Rhizobium lentis: one gene and its partner. The protein of the gene in region 1 interacts with the protein of each later gene in a pairwise test. Links are inferred from orthologs where the notes say so. Each region holds a gene or a part of one and is shown on either strand. Other genes may lie near its edges.

The links. The genes of interacting proteins can lie anywhere in the genome.
Region 2: the proteins of J0663_RS20335 (region 1) and mobA interact in binary tests that used the Escherichia coli proteins (3 or more experiments, as listed by UniProt). The link is inferred for Rhizobium lentis from one-to-one orthologs.

The regions. Positions count from the first base shown.
Region 1 is NZ_CP071454.1:4,158,577-4,166,310, reverse strand. What follows is about bases 2,360-5,318. They hold J0663_RS20335 (molybdopterin molybdotransferase MoeA), read right to left. Parts: upstream 4,472-5,318; coding sequence 3,248-4,471; downstream 2,360-3,247. Other genes in these bases: trpC (indole-3-glycerol phosphate synthase TrpC), read right to left, coding at 4,967-5,318; moaC (cyclic pyranopterin monophosphate synthase MoaC), read right to left, coding at 4,468-4,965; J0663_RS20340 (class I SAM-dependent methyltransferase), read left to right, coding at 2,576-3,241; J0663_RS20345 (DEAD/DEAH box helicase), read left to right, coding at 2,360-2,532. Also shown: J0663_RS20350 (CHASE2 domain-containing protein), read left to right, coding at 1-508; more of J0663_RS20345, read left to right, coding at 607-2,359; more of trpC, read right to left, coding at 5,319-5,779; trpD (anthranilate phosphoribosyltransferase), read right to left, coding at 5,789-6,805; J0663_RS20315 (SurA N-terminal domain-containing protein), read right to left, coding at 6,818-7,734. UniProt on the Escherichia coli protein: Catalyzes the insertion of molybdate into adenylated molybdopterin with the concomitant release of AMP.
Region 2 is NZ_CP071454.1:4,423,542-4,431,120, reverse strand. What follows is about bases 2,678-5,481. They hold mobA (molybdenum cofactor guanylyltransferase MobA), read right to left. Parts: upstream 4,493-5,481; coding sequence 3,863-4,492; downstream 2,678-3,862. Other genes in these bases: J0663_RS21615 (DMT family transporter), read right to left, coding at 4,515-5,423; mobB (molybdopterin-guanine dinucleotide biosynthesis protein B), read right to left, coding at 3,348-3,866; J0663_RS21630 (PAS domain-containing hybrid sensor histidine kinase/response regulator), read left to right, coding at 2,678-3,351. Also shown: J0663_RS21635 (ATPase domain-containing protein), read left to right, coding at 1-1,289; more of J0663_RS21630, read left to right, coding at 1,264-2,677; J0663_RS21610 (SDR family oxidoreductase), read left to right, coding at 5,741-6,505; J0663_RS21605 (glucose 1-dehydrogenase), read right to left, coding at 6,809-7,579. UniProt on the Escherichia coli protein: Transfers a GMP moiety from GTP to Mo-molybdopterin (Mo-MPT) cofactor (Moco or molybdenum cofactor) to form Mo-molybdopterin guanine dinucleotide (Mo-MGD) cofactor.

The sequences.
Region 1 (7,734 bases):
GGTGAGCGAGGTGCTGAGCGGCTTCTTCGAATTGATCGACGAGGAGGCGCGCGCCCATCACGGTGCCATTACCAGCTTCATGGGCGACGGGGCGATGGTCCTCTTCGGACTGCCGCAGCCTGCTGACGACGACGCCACCCGGGCCGTTGCCTGCGCTGTCAGGCTCTGCGAGCGCACAAGGTCCTGGCTTCGAACGCAAGCGGGCTTTGCCGACAAGATCGGCTTCAAGGTCGGCGCTCATTGCGGACCGATCGTCGCCTCGCGGCTTGGCAGCGGCGAAAGGCAGCAGATCACAGCGGCAGGCGATACGGTCAATGTCGGGAGCCGCCTGATGGAGGTCGCTGCCAGTCACGGTGTCGAGCTGGCCCTCAGCGCTGAAATCGTCCGCGCCGCCGGGCCAGACAGCGTGCTCCTCAAGTCCGGCCGGATCGAGGGTCCGATGGAAACGGCGCTGCGCGGCCGGGCAAGCCATATCGACGCCTGGCTGTGGCGCAGCCGCACGCTTTGACAATCGCTGCGGGAGCGGCTAGGAACGGCGCAAATATCCCGCCGGCTGGCTCCGGCCATGGCGCATTTTGCGCCTGATAGCTCCGAAAGATCGAACTCATGACAGAATTCAACGGCGTCGTTCCGGCGATCGCCAAGGCGTTGCAGAAGCGCGGTTACGCCGAACTTACCCCGGTGCAGCAGGCGATGCTCGACCCGGCGCTCGCTGCTTCCGACGCGCTGGTCTCGGCCCAGACCGGCTCCGGCAAGACCGTCGCCTTCGGACTGGCGCTGGCGCCGACGCTGCTCGACGGCCGCGATCGTTTCGGTGCTGCCGGCGCTCCGCTGGCGCTCGTCATCGCCCCGACGCGCGAGCTTGCCCTGCAGGTGAAGCGCGAGCTCGAATGGCTCTATGAAATGACCGGCGCGGTGGTATCAAGCTGCGTCGGCGGCATGGACATCCGCAGCGAGCGCCGGTCGCTCGAACGCGGCGCCCATATCGTCGTCGGCACGCCCGGCCGTCTCTGCGACCATATCCGCCGCCATGCGCTCGACATGTCGGAGCTGAAGGCAACCGTGCTCGACGAGGCCGACGAGATGCTCGATCTCGGTTTCCGCGAGGACCTGGAATTCATTCTCGAATCGGCGCCGGACGAGCGCCGGACGCTGATGTTTTCGGCCACCGTGCCGGCGGCAATCGCCAAGCTCGCCAAAAGCTATCAGCGTGACGCGGTACGCATCAGCACCGCGGCCGAGGAGAAGCAGCATGTCGATATCGAATATCGCGCGCTCGTCGTTGCTCCGAGCGACCGCGAGAACGCGATTATCAACGTGCTGCGTTATTATGAGGCGACCAACGCCATCGTCTTCTGTTCGACGCGCGCCGCCGTCAATCACCTGACCGCGCGCTTCAACAACCGCAATTTCTCCGTGGTGGCGCTGTCCGGCGAGCTGACGCAGAACGAACGCAGCCATGCGCTGCAGGCGATGCGCGACGGGCGCGCCCGCGTCTGCATCGCGACCGACGTTGCCGCCCGCGGCATAGATCTGCCGGGTCTCGATCTCGTCATCCATGCCGACCTGCCGACCAATCCGGAAACGCTGCTGCACCGCAGCGGCCGCACCGGCAGAGCGGGCCGCAAAGGCATCAGTGCCCTGATCGTGCCGCTGAGCGCGCGGCGCAAAGCCGAACGGCTGCTGGAGAATGCCGGGATTTCGGCTGCCTGGGCGCGGCCGCCGTCGGCCGAGGAGGTGAACGAACGCGACGACGAGCGGCTGCTTGCCGATCCGATCTTCCACGAAGCACCGCAGGAGGAAGAACAGGGACTGGTCCAGCAGCTGCTCGAAAGCCATGGCGCCGAGAAGCTTGCCGCCGCCTTTCTGCGCCTTTACCGCACCAACCATGCGGCGCCGGAAGACCTGATCGAGGTTTCGGTCTACGAAGACCGCAGCCGCAAACGCCGCGACAACGCCGCGCCTTACGAGCCGGCGCAAAAGGGACCGCGCGAGGATTTCGGCCCCAGCGTCTGGTTTTCCGTTTCGGTCGGACGCAAGCAGAACGCCGAGCCGCGCTGGCTGATCCCCATGCTCTGCCGCAACGGCAATGTCACGAAACGCGAGATCGGCGCGATCAAGATGCAACCCGAGGAAACCTATGTGGAGATCGCGGCCGCGAGCGCCGACAGCTTCCTCAATGCGATCGGACCGAACAAGGCGCTCGAACGCGGGATCCGCGTGACGCGGCTTTCCGGCACGCCCGACTTCAGCCGGGCACCGGCGCCGAAGGCCTATACCGGCAAGGCATCCCGTGACGAACGGCCGGGCGATGCGTTCCGCGACGAGCGGCCGAAGAAGAAGTTCGGCAAGGGTTCGAGTGGCGGTTATGCGGCAGCCGAGAATGGTGGCGGGGAAAGACGCGATGCCAAGCCCTGGAGCAAGAAATCCGACAAGCCCAGATATGACAAGCCGAAATTCGAGGGCGGCAAATATGAGGGCAAGGGCGGCGCTGGACCGAAAGGCAAGTTCTCCAAGAAGAAGCCCAGCTGATTTCGTTTCAGCATGACTTGATGATCGGCAGGGTCAGATGACGATGAAACGCTCCGGCATGCCAGATCTTGATCCGGTGACTTTCATCGAGGCCAATCTGCCGATCTCACCGGTCCCCTCCATCCCGGAGATCCTGTTGCACACCGCAGGGCCGGCGAGCGGGCTCTGGCGGCTGGCCGGCCGGGAAGAAGTCGATCCGCCGCCTTACTGGGCCTATCCCTGGGCCGGCGGCGCCGTGCTTGCCCGCCATCTGCTCGACCGGCCGGAAACGGTTTCCGGCCGTCGCGTTGTCGATCTCGGTGCCGGATCCGGTCTGGTTGCCATCGCAGCGGCGAGAGCCGGAGCACGCGCGGTCACCGCGGTCGATATTGATGCCAATGCCATTGCCGCGATCGGCCTGAATGCGGCGATCAATGGGGTCACTATTGCGGTCATCGCCGCCGATATCATCGAGGCATCCCCGCCGGAGACGGATGTTCTCGTGGTCGGCGACCTGTTCTACGATCCCGCCCTTGCCGTGCGCGTGATAGCCTTCCTGCGACGTTGCCAGGCGGCCGGCGTCGAAGTGCTGATCGGCGATCCAATGAGGGTCGATCTGCCCCAAACGGAACTCAGGCGAATCGCGACCCATGCGGTGGCCGATTTCGGCGGGCGCGCGGGTGGGAGAGCGGTGCAGGCAGGTGTCTTCTTGCTCTCGAGCGACGGTTGAAAGACTCTACGCCAGAAGATCCGGCCGCAGCAGCATGACCGGGCAGGTGGCTCCGGCCGGCAGCTCCGGCGCGTGCGGGGGGCGGATGATAAGGCAATCCGAATGGGCGAAGGTCTTCATCATCGACGAGTCCTGCTTGTCGAAGGGCTCGACAAGCCATTCTCCCGTGGCGGATTTCAAAAGTTTTGCCCTGATATAATCCTGCCGATGGTCGTTGGCGCGCAGTGTGACAGCGGCTTCCGCCGTGGCCTCGCGCCGCGCTGGCGGCAGGGAAGCGATCTTGCGGATCAGCGGCTCCAGGAATAGCAACGAACAAACGAGACTCGAAACCGGATTGCCGGGCAGGCCGAGCACATGCGTCTCGCCGAAGCTGCCGACCATCAGCGGCTTGCCGGGACGCATGGCGATGCGCCAGAAATCGAGCTGCATGCCGGCCTCAACAAGCGTCGCCTGCACCAGATCGTGGTCGCCGACCGATGCGCCGCCGAGGGTGACGATGACATCCACCTTGGCATTCCGTGCCTTGTCGATGGCGGCTGTGATCTTGGTCTTATCGTCAGGAACGATGCCGAGGTCGATGACATCGGCGCCGGCTTTGCGGGCAAGGGCCGCGATACCGAAGGTGTTGGAGGCGATGATCTGGGACGGGCCGGGCGTGCTTCCGGGCGGCAGCAATTCATCGCCGGTTGCGAGAATGGCGATCAGCGGGCGGCGCAGAACTTCGACATCGGGCCGGTTCATGCCGGCAGCCACCGTCAGCCGCGAGAAATCGAGCACGGTGCCGGCAGAGAGCACCACTTCGCCTTCGGCAAAATCCTGGCCGCGGGGGCGGATATGCTGGCCCTGCCGCACGGGGAAATTCGTTCTGATGCCGCCATCGATCTTCTCGGCATCCTCCTGCAGCAGGACGCTGTCTGCGCCAAGTGGAACAGGCGCACCGGTGAAGATGCGGACCGCCTCTCCCTTGCCCACGCTTCCCTCGAAGCCGCGGCCGGCGGAGGATGTGCCGATGACCTTCAGCTCGGCGCCCGGCTCCGGCGCGTCGTCGCGGCGCAGCGCATAACCATCCATGGCCGAAGCATTGAAGGGCGGCTGGGTCAGGCGCGCCGTCAGATCGGCCGCCAGGACGCGGCCTTCGGCTTCGGCGAGCGGCAGCGTCTCTGACGCAGCGACGGGCTTTGCATGGGAGAGCAAGCGATCCAAGGCCTCGGCGACAGGCAAGAGGTTCATCTTGCCTCCGGATGACGGAAATCGCCCGATTTGCCGCCGGACTTTTCGAGCAGCCGGATGCTGCCGATCTCCATGGCCTTGTCGGCGGCCTTGGCCATGTCGTAGATCGTCAGACAGGCGACTGAAACGGCCGTCAGCGCCTCCATCTCCACACCGGTCTTGCCGGTCAGCTTGGCGGTTGCCGTGACGCGCAGGCCGGGCAGGGCAGCATCTTCTTCGATCTCGACCGCGACCTTCGTCAACATCAGCGGATGGCAGAGCGGGATGAGATCGGCGGTGCGTTTTGCCGCCATGATGCCGGCAAGGCGCGCCGTGCCGATCACATCGCCCTTCTTGGCGTTGCCCTGGCGGATGAGCGCAAGGGTTTCCGGCGCCATCTTCACGCGGCCCTCGGCAGTGGCGATGCGCACCGTCTCGGTCTTATCGGAAACGTCGACCATGTGCGCTTCGCCGGAGGCGTCGATATGGGTGAGGCCGGGCTTCTCGCCGCTCATGTCATTCGGCCGCGAGGGCGGCTTCGCCAAAGAGCAGCGCGCGGGTGGCAGCCGCCACGTCGTCCTTGCGCATCAGGCTCTCGCCGACCAGGAAGGTATTGATGTCGACGGCCTGCAGGCGCTTGCAATCGGCATGGGTGAAGATTCCGCTTTCGCCGACCAGCAGTCGGTCGGCGGGAACCATGGCGGCCAGCGTCTCGCTGACTGTCAGGCTGACCTCGAAGGTCCGCAGATTGCGGTTGTTGATGCCGACGAGCGGCGAGGAAAGCTTCAGCGCCCGTTCCATTTCCGGTGCGTCGTGAACCTCGACCAGCACGTCCATGCCGAGCGAGAAAGCTTCGTCCTGCAGTCGCTCTGCATCGTCATCCGTCAGCGACGCCATGATCAGCAGAATGCAATCGGCACCCCAGGCGCGCGCCTCATGGACCTGGTAGGTCTCGAACATGAAATCCTTGCGCAGGGCAGGCAGGGCACAGGCGGCCCGCGCCGTCGTCAGGTATTCCGGGGCGCCCTGAAAACTCGGCGTGTCGGTCAGCACGGAAAGGCAGGCAGCGCCGCCGGCCTCATAGGCCCTCGCCAGCGCCGGCGGGTCGAAATCCGGGCGGATCAGCCCCTTGGACGGGCTCGCCTTCTTGATCTCGGCGATCAGACCGAAATGGCCGGCGTCACGCTTGGCAAGCAGCGCCCTATGGAAGCCGCGAGGCGCGGATTGGCCGGCCTGCATCGCCTTCAGGTCGGCGAGCGGTACGGCAGCCTTGGCCGCGGCGATTTCCTCGCGCTTGTAGAGTTCGATCTTCTTCAGGATATCGGTCATCGGCCAATCCTAGTCGATATCGTTGGAAACGGCGATGAGTTTGTCGAGAGCAAGTGCCGTGGCGCCGCTGTCCAGCGAATGCGCGGCAAGCGCCATGCCGTCACGGATCGTCTCGGCCTTGCCGGCGATCACCAGCGAGGCGGCGGCGTTGGCAAGCGAGACATCGCGATAGGCGTTCCTGGCGCCGCCGAGCACTTCGCGCAGCGCTGCGGCGTTGGCGACACCGTCACCGCCCTTGATGTCGGCGAGCATGCAGGGGCTGACGCCGAAATCGGCGGGCGACAGTTCGAAGCTGCGGATCCTGCCGTCTTCGAGCGCGGCGACTTTTGTGACGCCGGTCGTGGTGATTTCGTCCAGGCCGTCGCCATGAACCACCCAGACGCATTCGGAGCCGAGATCGCGCATGACTTCGGCAAGTGGAACCAGCCATTGCGGCGAGAAGACGCCGAGCAGTTGGCGACGGACGCCGGCCGGATTGGAGAGCGGCCCGAGAAGATTGAAGATGGTCCGCGTGGCCAGCTCCACCCGGGAGGGGCCGACATGACGCATGGCAGAGTGATGAAGCTGGGCGAACATGAAGCCGACGCCGGCTTCGGTGATGCAGCGGGAGATCGTCTCAGGGCCGGCATCGATATTGACGCCGAGAGCCGCCAGATTGTCTGCTGCGCCCGATTTCGAGCTCAGTGCCCGGTTGCCGTGCTTGGCGACGGGCACACCGGCGCCGGCCACGATCAGGGCAGCCAGTGTCGAAATATTGTAGGTGCCGCTGGCATCGCCGCCGGTGCCGACGATGTCGATGGCATCCGCCGGCGCGTCGACGGTCAGCATCTTCGACCGCATGGTGGTGACGGCGCCGACGATCTCGTCGACGGTTTCGCCACGCACTCGCAGCGCCATCAGGAAGCCGCCAATCTGCGAGGGCGTCGCCTGGCCCGACATCAGGATGTCGAAGGCGGCACGGGCCTCGTCACGCGTCAGCGGCTCGCGGCTTGCGACTTTGGCCAGGAACGGCTTCAGATCGGTCATAGGCCAAGTCTCCTAGCGGGCCGCCGTCTGTTCGGCGAGCGTCTGGTTGATCGAAGCCCCATACTGCGTCTGCAGCAGATTGACCATCTGGTCGAGAATATCATCGCCGGCGGCATTGGCCATGGCGGTGATCTGCGCATCGCGGTTGTTCAGCACGTCGCCTGTCGGCTGGCTGTTGACCTCGGTGACCTTCATCAGGATCTGCGTCGAGGGATCGGCGCCGACGGCGCTCGCGACCGTATCGACCGGGCCGGAGAACGCGGCCTTGACGGCGGCGCGGCCGAGAACCGGGTCGTCGGTGGAGCGGGTGATGCCGCTCTTGCTTTCGACGGCGATGCCGAGCGGCGTCGCAATATCGGCAAGCGCCGTGCCCTTCTGCGCCTGTGCCTTCAATTCGTCGGCCTTCTTGGCGAGTTCCGCCTTCTGCTGCTCCGCCGTCCAGTCCTCGACTGCTTTCTCGCGCACTTCGGCGATCGGGCGGTCTCGCTCGGGCGTGATTTCGCGGACGTTGAACCAGACATAACCGTCATTGCCGATCGGAAGCGGCGGTGCATCGACGCCGACCTCCGTCTTGAAGGCTTCCCCAATGAGCTGCTGCTTGACGGGAATATCCTTGACCTCTTTGCCATCCTTGTCGGCGCCGGTCATATCGACGGCGTCGACGGTTACGGCCTTGAGCTTCAGCTGTCCGGCGATATCTTCGAGCGTCGAGCCGCCGGCGCGCAGATCCTCGATGCGGTCATGGACGTTGATCACTTCCTGAGAAGCGTTGGAAAGCGCCAGCTGCTTGCGGATATCCTCCTTCACCTCGTCGAAGTTCTTCACCGTTTCCGGCTTGATATTGGTGATGCGCAGGATGACCGGCCCGAAGGAGCCGTCGACGACCGGCGTCGTGGCGCCATCTTTGGAAACTGCAAAAGCGGCATCAG
Region 2 (7,579 bases), 260 kb from region 1 along the record:
CTGCGTCGCACGGCATGATCATCGACGGCAATATCGAGGTCTTCGAGGTCGTGCCTCCGGAGAGCCTGCTGGATTCCGACCAGCAGCAGAGCCTGCTTTATTCGTCAGATCTGGAGCTTGGGGAGACCACCAAGGAAATCTTCGCGGCGTTCGAGCGGGTGAAGCCAAGCCGCGTGGTTCTCGACAGCCTGTCGGAGATAAGGCTGCTGGCCCAGAGCTCGCTGCGCTATCGCCGGCAAATCCTTGCGCTCAAGCATTACTTCGCCCGCCAGGGCGCGACAGTGCTTCTGCTCGACGACCTGACGTCCGACTTGCTCGACAAGACGGTGCACAGCGTGGTGCACGGCGTGATCCATCTCGAGGAACTGGCACCCGGCTATGGCTCCGAGAGGCGACGCCTGAGGGTCATAAAATATCGCGGGCAGGCCTTCCGGGGTGGCTACCATGATTTCACCATCCAAACCGGCGGCGTCGTCGTATTTCCGCGCCTGGTTGCGTCAGAGCACAGGACGAGTTACTCCCGCGACAACGTTTCGAGCGATATTGCGGAACTGGATCTTCTCCTGGGTGGCGGACTGGAGAGGGGATCAAGTACGTTGATCCTCGGGCCCGCCGGCACCGGCAAAAGCACCTTCTCCTTTCAATTTCTGGCAGCAGCGATCGGGCGAGGAGAGAAGGCGGCGGCCTTCATTTTCGATGAAGAACTCGGGCTGCTCTTCGGACGGCTCAAGGCGCTCGGCATGGATATCGAGGCGATGAGGGACTCGGGTCTCGTCCATATCGAGCAGGTTGACGCAGCCGAATTGTCGCCCGGCGAATTTGCGTATCGCGTGCGGGATTGCGTCGACAAGTCGGGTGCCAAGACCGTCCTCATCGACAGCATCAACGGATATCAGGCGGCGATGCCCGATGAAAATTCGTTGATCCTCCACATGCACGAACTGCTGCAATATTTGAACCGGCAAGGCGCGAACACCTTCCTGACCGTTGCCCAGCACGGGCTCGTCGGCGACATGAAGTCGCCGGTCGACGTCACCTATCTCGCCGATACCGTCATTCTGCTGCGTTATTTCGAGGCGGCCGGCAGGGTCCGCCGTGCCGTTTCGGTGATCAAGAAGAGGACGGGTTTCCACGAGGATACGATCCGGGAATATCGCATCGACGCGTCGGGCCTGACATTCGGAGGACCGCTCGCCGGATTCCAGGGAGTGCTGCGCGGCGTTCCGGAGTTTGTTTCAGACACGATGTCCCTCATGTCGCGCGATGGCGGGGATAGCGGCAATTCCTAATTCCGGCAAACCAAAGGCGCTGATCTACACTCCAACAGGGCGTGATGCCCTGGTGGCGGTATCTCTCGTGAACGAAGCCGGCGTGACAGCGGTTACTGCTCCGGACCTTCCGATGTTCGCAGCCTTGCTCGATGACGATGTCGCATTCGGCGTGCTGACGGAGGAGGCTGTCCGCTCAAGCGATCTGAAGCAGGTTGCAGCCTGGATTTCGGCGCAGCCAAGCTGGTCGGATCTGCCGTTCATCGTGCTCACCACGCGGGGCGGAGGGCCTGAGCGGAATCCCGCAGCTGCCAGACTTTCCGAGGTTCTTGCCAACGTTACCTTCCTGGAAAGACCTTTTCACGCGACCTCCTTCATCAGTATTGCCAGGACCGCGTTTCGGGGTCGGCTGCGGCAATACCAGGCACGCGCCCATCTCGAGGCGCTGAGCGAGGGGGAGCGGCGATTGCAAACCGCGCTTGCTGCCGGGCGCCTGGGTGCATGGGAGCTCGAACTCTCCTCGATGAATTTGTCAGCGTCCGATACCTGCAAGGCAGTCTTCGGCCGAGGGCCGCACGAGGAATTCACCTATGAGGACCTGGTAAAGAGCATCTATCCCGACGACCGACACCTCGTGCAGGCAAGCCTGGACCGGACGATCGAAACAGGACGCGATTATTCGGTCGAACACAGGACGATATGGCCGGACGGCTCTATTCACTGGGCGGAGGTGCACGCGCAGCTCTACACGGATCGCTATGGATCGGCAAAGAAGCTCGTCGGCGTTTCCTCCGATGCCACGGCGCGCAAGACCAGCGAGGAGAACCTCAGGCGGCTGAACGAGAGCCTCGAAGAGCGGGTGAGGGAGCGAACGGCCGAGGTCCATGCGGCTCACCAGAGCCTGCTCGAGCAGGTTGCCCAACGTGAGAAGGCGGAGGAGCAGCTTCGCCATTCGCAAAAGATGGAGGCCATCGGCCAACTCACCGGCGGCGTCGCACATGATTTCAACAATCTGCTGATGGTCGTTCTCGGCAATCTCGAACTGCTCGGCAAGCATGTCGCGGGAGACCGGAAAGCGTCGCGCTTGATCGATGGCGCGCTTCAGGGCGCCCGCCGCGGCGCGGCCCTGACGCAGCGTCTGTTGGCTTTCGCCAGACGGCAGGATCTGCAGGTGAAGCCAGTCGATCTGGCCGAGCTGGTATCGGGCATGAACGACCTGTTGCGTCGCTCGGTAGGATCGTCCGTCAGCATTGAAGCCCAGCTTCCGCCGGCGCTGCAGCCGGCGCTGGTCGATGCCAACCAGGTCGAATTGGCGCTGCTCAACCTTGCCGTCAACGCGCGCGATGCGATGCCGGATGGAGGCTCGCTGTCGATCTCGCTGCGCGAAGAACAGGTCATGGCTGTCGGCGGCGACCTCGGCCAGGGGACCTATATCGTCCTCAGTGTGACCGATAACGGCAGCGGGATGGACGAGGCGACGCTGAAGAAGGCCGTCGATCCCTTCTTCTCGACCAAGGAGCTTGGAAAGGGCACGGGCCTTGGGCTGTCGATGATCCATGGCCTTGCCGTTCAGCTCAACGGGGCGTTGCGCCTGGCGAGCAAACCCGGCGTGGGAACGACTGCCGAATTATGGCTTCCGGCGACGGAACGGCGCCCCGAACAGCCGGCTGAGACCGATATGGCCCCTGCGCAGGCCGCATCCAGGTTGAAGATCCTTCTGGTCGATGATGACACCTTGATCGCCATGAGTTCGGTCGAGATGCTTGAAGATCTCGGCCATGATGTCGTGGAAGCAAACTCCGGCTCGCAGGCGCTGGAACTTATCCGAAGCGGTGGGCATTTCGACGTGATGATTACCGACTATTCGATGCCCGGCATGACCGGCGCGCAGCTTGCACAGGCGGTGCGGACCATTCGGCCGAAACTGCCGATCGTGCTGGCGACAGGTTATGCCGATCTTCCTGCCGGCGCAGAGGTCGATCTTCCAAGGCTGGCAAAGCCGTACAACCAGGCCAAGCTTGCGAGGGAAATTCACAAGGCGTTGGCAAGCGAGATGGATCTGCCTCTGAAATCGGCGAGCTAAGGTCGAGCCTCAAGACCGACGATCTCAGCGATGAAATCGGCGATGGCGGCGGTGTCGTCGAGGTCGAAGACGGGCAGGGCCGTGTCCGTGACGGGATGATCGGTGGCGATGGCCGCGATATAGGGATCATCGGGCGCAAGCGGCGTACGGTTTGCCGCTTCGAGGCGGCGAGCCTCGATCTTCGGGATGGGCTCGCGCTTGTAGCCCTCGATCAGGACGAGGTCGCAGGGGGAAAGCCGGGCGAGAACCTCGTCGAATTCCGGTTCGGCGGCGCCTCGCAGCTCGTGCATGATGGCGTAGCGGGTGCCGGAGACGATGGTGACTTCGTGAGCGCCGGCCTGGCGGTGGCGGTAGCTGTCGGCACCGACCTTGTCGATGTCGAAATCATGATGGGCGTGCTTGATCGTCGAGATTTTATAGCCGCGGCGGGTGAACTCGGTCACCAGCCGGACGGCAAGCCCTGTCTTGCCGGAGTTCTTCCAGCCGGCGATGCCGAAGACTTTTGGTGCCGTCATGTGCGAAGGGCCTCCAGCCAGCGTTCCGCCTCGACGAGGTCGTCGGGCGTATTGATGTTGAAAAAGGGGTCGAGCAGGCTGGCGCGTGTCGGATGAAGCGGGAATGCCACTTCCGTAACGTCATGCCGCAACAGGAAGTCGCGCACGCGGCGCTTTTCGTCCGTGGCGATCCAGGCTTCGAGATCGGCCGCCAATGTCACCGGCCAGAGACCGAAGACCGGGTGGCTGCGGCCTTCGGAGGCGGCAATGGCGATCTGCGACGGGCGCTCGATCGCCGCCGCCAGCCGGACGACGAGATCGGCCGGGAAGAACGGGCAATCGACCGAAACAGTGACGACATGGCTGACCGAAGGGATGCCGGCGGCATAGACCATGGCTGCATGGATGCCGGCCATCGGCCCGGCCTTGCCGGCAATATGGTCGGGAACGACGGGCACATTCTCGCTGGCGGCATCGGCATTGACGGCAACGGAGAAGACCTGCGGCGCGAGCCGGGCCAGCACGTGGCGGAGCAGGCTCTGAGGCCCGAGGATCACGCCTGATTTGTCGCGGCCCATGCGCTGGGAGCGGCCGCCGGCCAGCACGACGCCTGCTATGTCGGATCCATCCAATGAGAACTCAGCCATCATCCTGCCTCGGAATGCTTCGTCACACCGGCACGCGCGGTTCGGATTCCTGCGCGATGGATGAAACGTGGCGCTTGGCCTCACGATAGAACGTATAGAGGCCGGAAGCGATGACGATTGCGGCACCCATCAGCGTCCAGCCGTCCGGCACTTCGGCGAAGAAGAAAAAGCCGAGCAGCGAGGAGAAGATCAGGCTGGTATAGCGGAACGGTGCAACGAAGGAGATTTCGCCGGTGCGCATGGCAAGGATGACCGACTGGTAGCCGACGAGGACAAGTACCGAAGCAAGCATGAGATGCCCGAGCGAGGTAAGGCTGACCGGCTGCCAGCCGCCGAGCACCGGGATGAGCAGCGCCCCGAAGAAGGAGGCGGAGGTGGCGGTGATGACGGTGATCATCAGCGAGGGAACTTCCGGATCGATCGAGCGGGTGGCGAGATCGCGGCCGGCCGTCGTCAGAACCGCGCCGACACAGAGGAGGGCGGCGGCGGTGAATCCTTCAGGGCCGGGGCGGATGATGATCATCACCCCGACGAGGCCGACAAGGATCGCCGACCAGCGCCGCCAGCCGACGGGTTCGCGGAAGAACAGCGCGGCGCCGAAGGTGACGACCAGCGGCAGCGACTGCAGGATCGCCGAGGCATTGGCGATCGGCATCATGCCGAGCGCGGTGATATAGGTGACGGCCGAGAGCATCTCGCAGACGATGCGGAGAATGATCATCGGCTTCAGCACGACACGCCAGGAGCGCAGCGCGCCCATTTTCCACGCGATCAGAAAGACGAGCAGGCTGGTGAAGAGGCCGCGCAGGAACATGATCTCGCCGGCATTCATATAGGCGATCACTGATTTGGAGAGTGCGTCGCTGGAGGAAAAGCCGGCCATCGCCATGCTCATATAGATGGCGCCCTCAGTATTGCGTGACCGCGGCATGAAGAGATTCCCTTACCTGTGCGCCCCTTCTTAGTCGGGAAGCTACATGAAGGGAATCGAATGAATGTCACACCCAGGATAAATCGATGATGCAGTGCACAAGGTCGCTCACGCTGCGGCCGGGGGCTCTTCGAAAACCGCGGCAAATGACCGTTTTATTTGGCGAATCCTCACTTCCCTCTCGACTCGGTTGCGAAACTCAGCGCTGACCAAGGCCGTCCGCTATCGGCGGCTTTGCTTCTGCGCGCGGGAAACGGGTGGCTGCGCCGCCTGATGTTTGAGATCTGGGATGCCTCAACAACCGAGGAGAAACGGACATGACGCTTCTGAAGGACAAGATTGCAATCATCACCGGTGCAAGCTCCGGCATCGGCCGCGCCGCGGCGAAGGTCTTTGCGCGGGAGGGCGCGAAGCTGGTGATCAACGGGAGGCGTGAGGATGCGCTCAACGCCGTCGTCGCAGAAATCGAGATGGATGGCGGCGAGGCTGTCGCCATTGCGGGCGATGTCAGGGACGAGGCGCTGCAGGTGAGGCTCGTCGACATGGCCATCTCGCGCTATGGCAGGCTCGATATCGCCTTCAACAATGCCGGCAGTATCGGCGAGATGGGGCCCGTCTCCGGCCTGTCGCTGGGGGGCTGGCGCGAAACGATCGAGACCAACCTGACCGCGGGCTTCCTCGGCGCCAAACATCAGTCGGCGGCGATGGGCGAGGGCGGATCGCTGATTTTCACCTCCACCTTCGTCGGCTACACCGCCGGCATGCCCGGCATCGGCGCCTATGCGGCAAGCAAGGCCGGTCTGATCGGTCTCGTGCAGGTGCTTGCCGCCGAACTCGCGTCGCGCAAGATCCGCGTCAACGCCCTTCTTCCCGGCGGCACTGATACGCCGGCCAGCATCACCAATGCGCCTGGTGCGACGGCGGAAGTGCTCGCTTTCGTGGAGGGGCTGCATGCGCTGAAACGCATGGCGCAGCCGGAAGAGATCGCCAATGCCGCGCTCTTCCTGGCGTCCGACCTGTCGAGCTTCGTGACGGGGACGGCGATGCTGGCGGATGGTGGGGTTTCGATCAGCCGGACGTAGGGTTGGTGAGGGGGCATTTGGCTCAGGCAATGAAGGGTGTGCCGTGTGGCCCCCTCATCTGCCTGCCGGCATCTTCTCCCCGCTGGGGAGAAGCGGAATCGCGGCGGCGCCTCGCTCCATTTGAGACGTTGCGATAGGTGTGGCTACCGTGCGTCTTGCTCCCCCTTCGCCCCAGCGGGGAGAAGATGCCCGGCAGGGCAGATGAGGGGGGTGAGGAGCGGAAGCGACGAACGCCTTGAGCGGCAAGCGAAAGGCAAATGACGTCAAGGTTCCGTCCAATTTCAGTGCCGCCACCCTTCACGCTTACGACATAATCAACCCGCCATCGACATTGATCGTCTGGCCGGTGATGTAGGCGGCGTCGTCGCTGGCGAGGAAGGTGACCAGGCCGGCGACGTCCTCGCCGGAGCCGGCGCGTTTCATCGGGATGCCTTCGACCCATTCCTTCATCAGTTCGCCGGGGCCGTAATTGCCGAGCAGCTTGCCCCAGGCCTGGTCGTTATAGGCCCACATATCCGTCTCGATGATGCCGGGGCAGAAGGCGTTGACGGTGATGTTTTCGGTCGCGACTTCCTTCGCCAGGCTCTGGGTGATGCCGACCACGCCCATTTTCGAGGCGGCATAGTGCGGCGTGAAGATGAAGCCGTCACGGGCCTGGCCGGAGGCGGTGTTGATGATGCGGCCGCCGCGCTTGTGCTTGCGCATTCGCGCAATGGCCTCCTGGGCGCAGAGGAAGACGCCCTTGGTGTTGACGGCCATGACCTTGTCCCATTCGTTTTCGGTCAGGTCCTCGACGCGGGCGATGGTGATGACGCCGGCGTTCTGGATCGAGACGTCGACGGTGCCGAATTCCTTTTCGGCCGTATCGTAAAGCGCCGTGACGCTCGCCTTGTCGGTAACGTCGCCAATGAAGGAGATCGCCTTGCCGCCTTCGGCCCTGATCCCTTCGGCAACGCCGTGGACCAGATCCTCATTGGCCGAGACGACGAGATTGGCGCCTTCGCGCGCAAAGCGCCTGGCGACGGCGGCGCCGATGCCGCGGCTGCCCCCGGTGATGACGACGGTCTTGTTTTC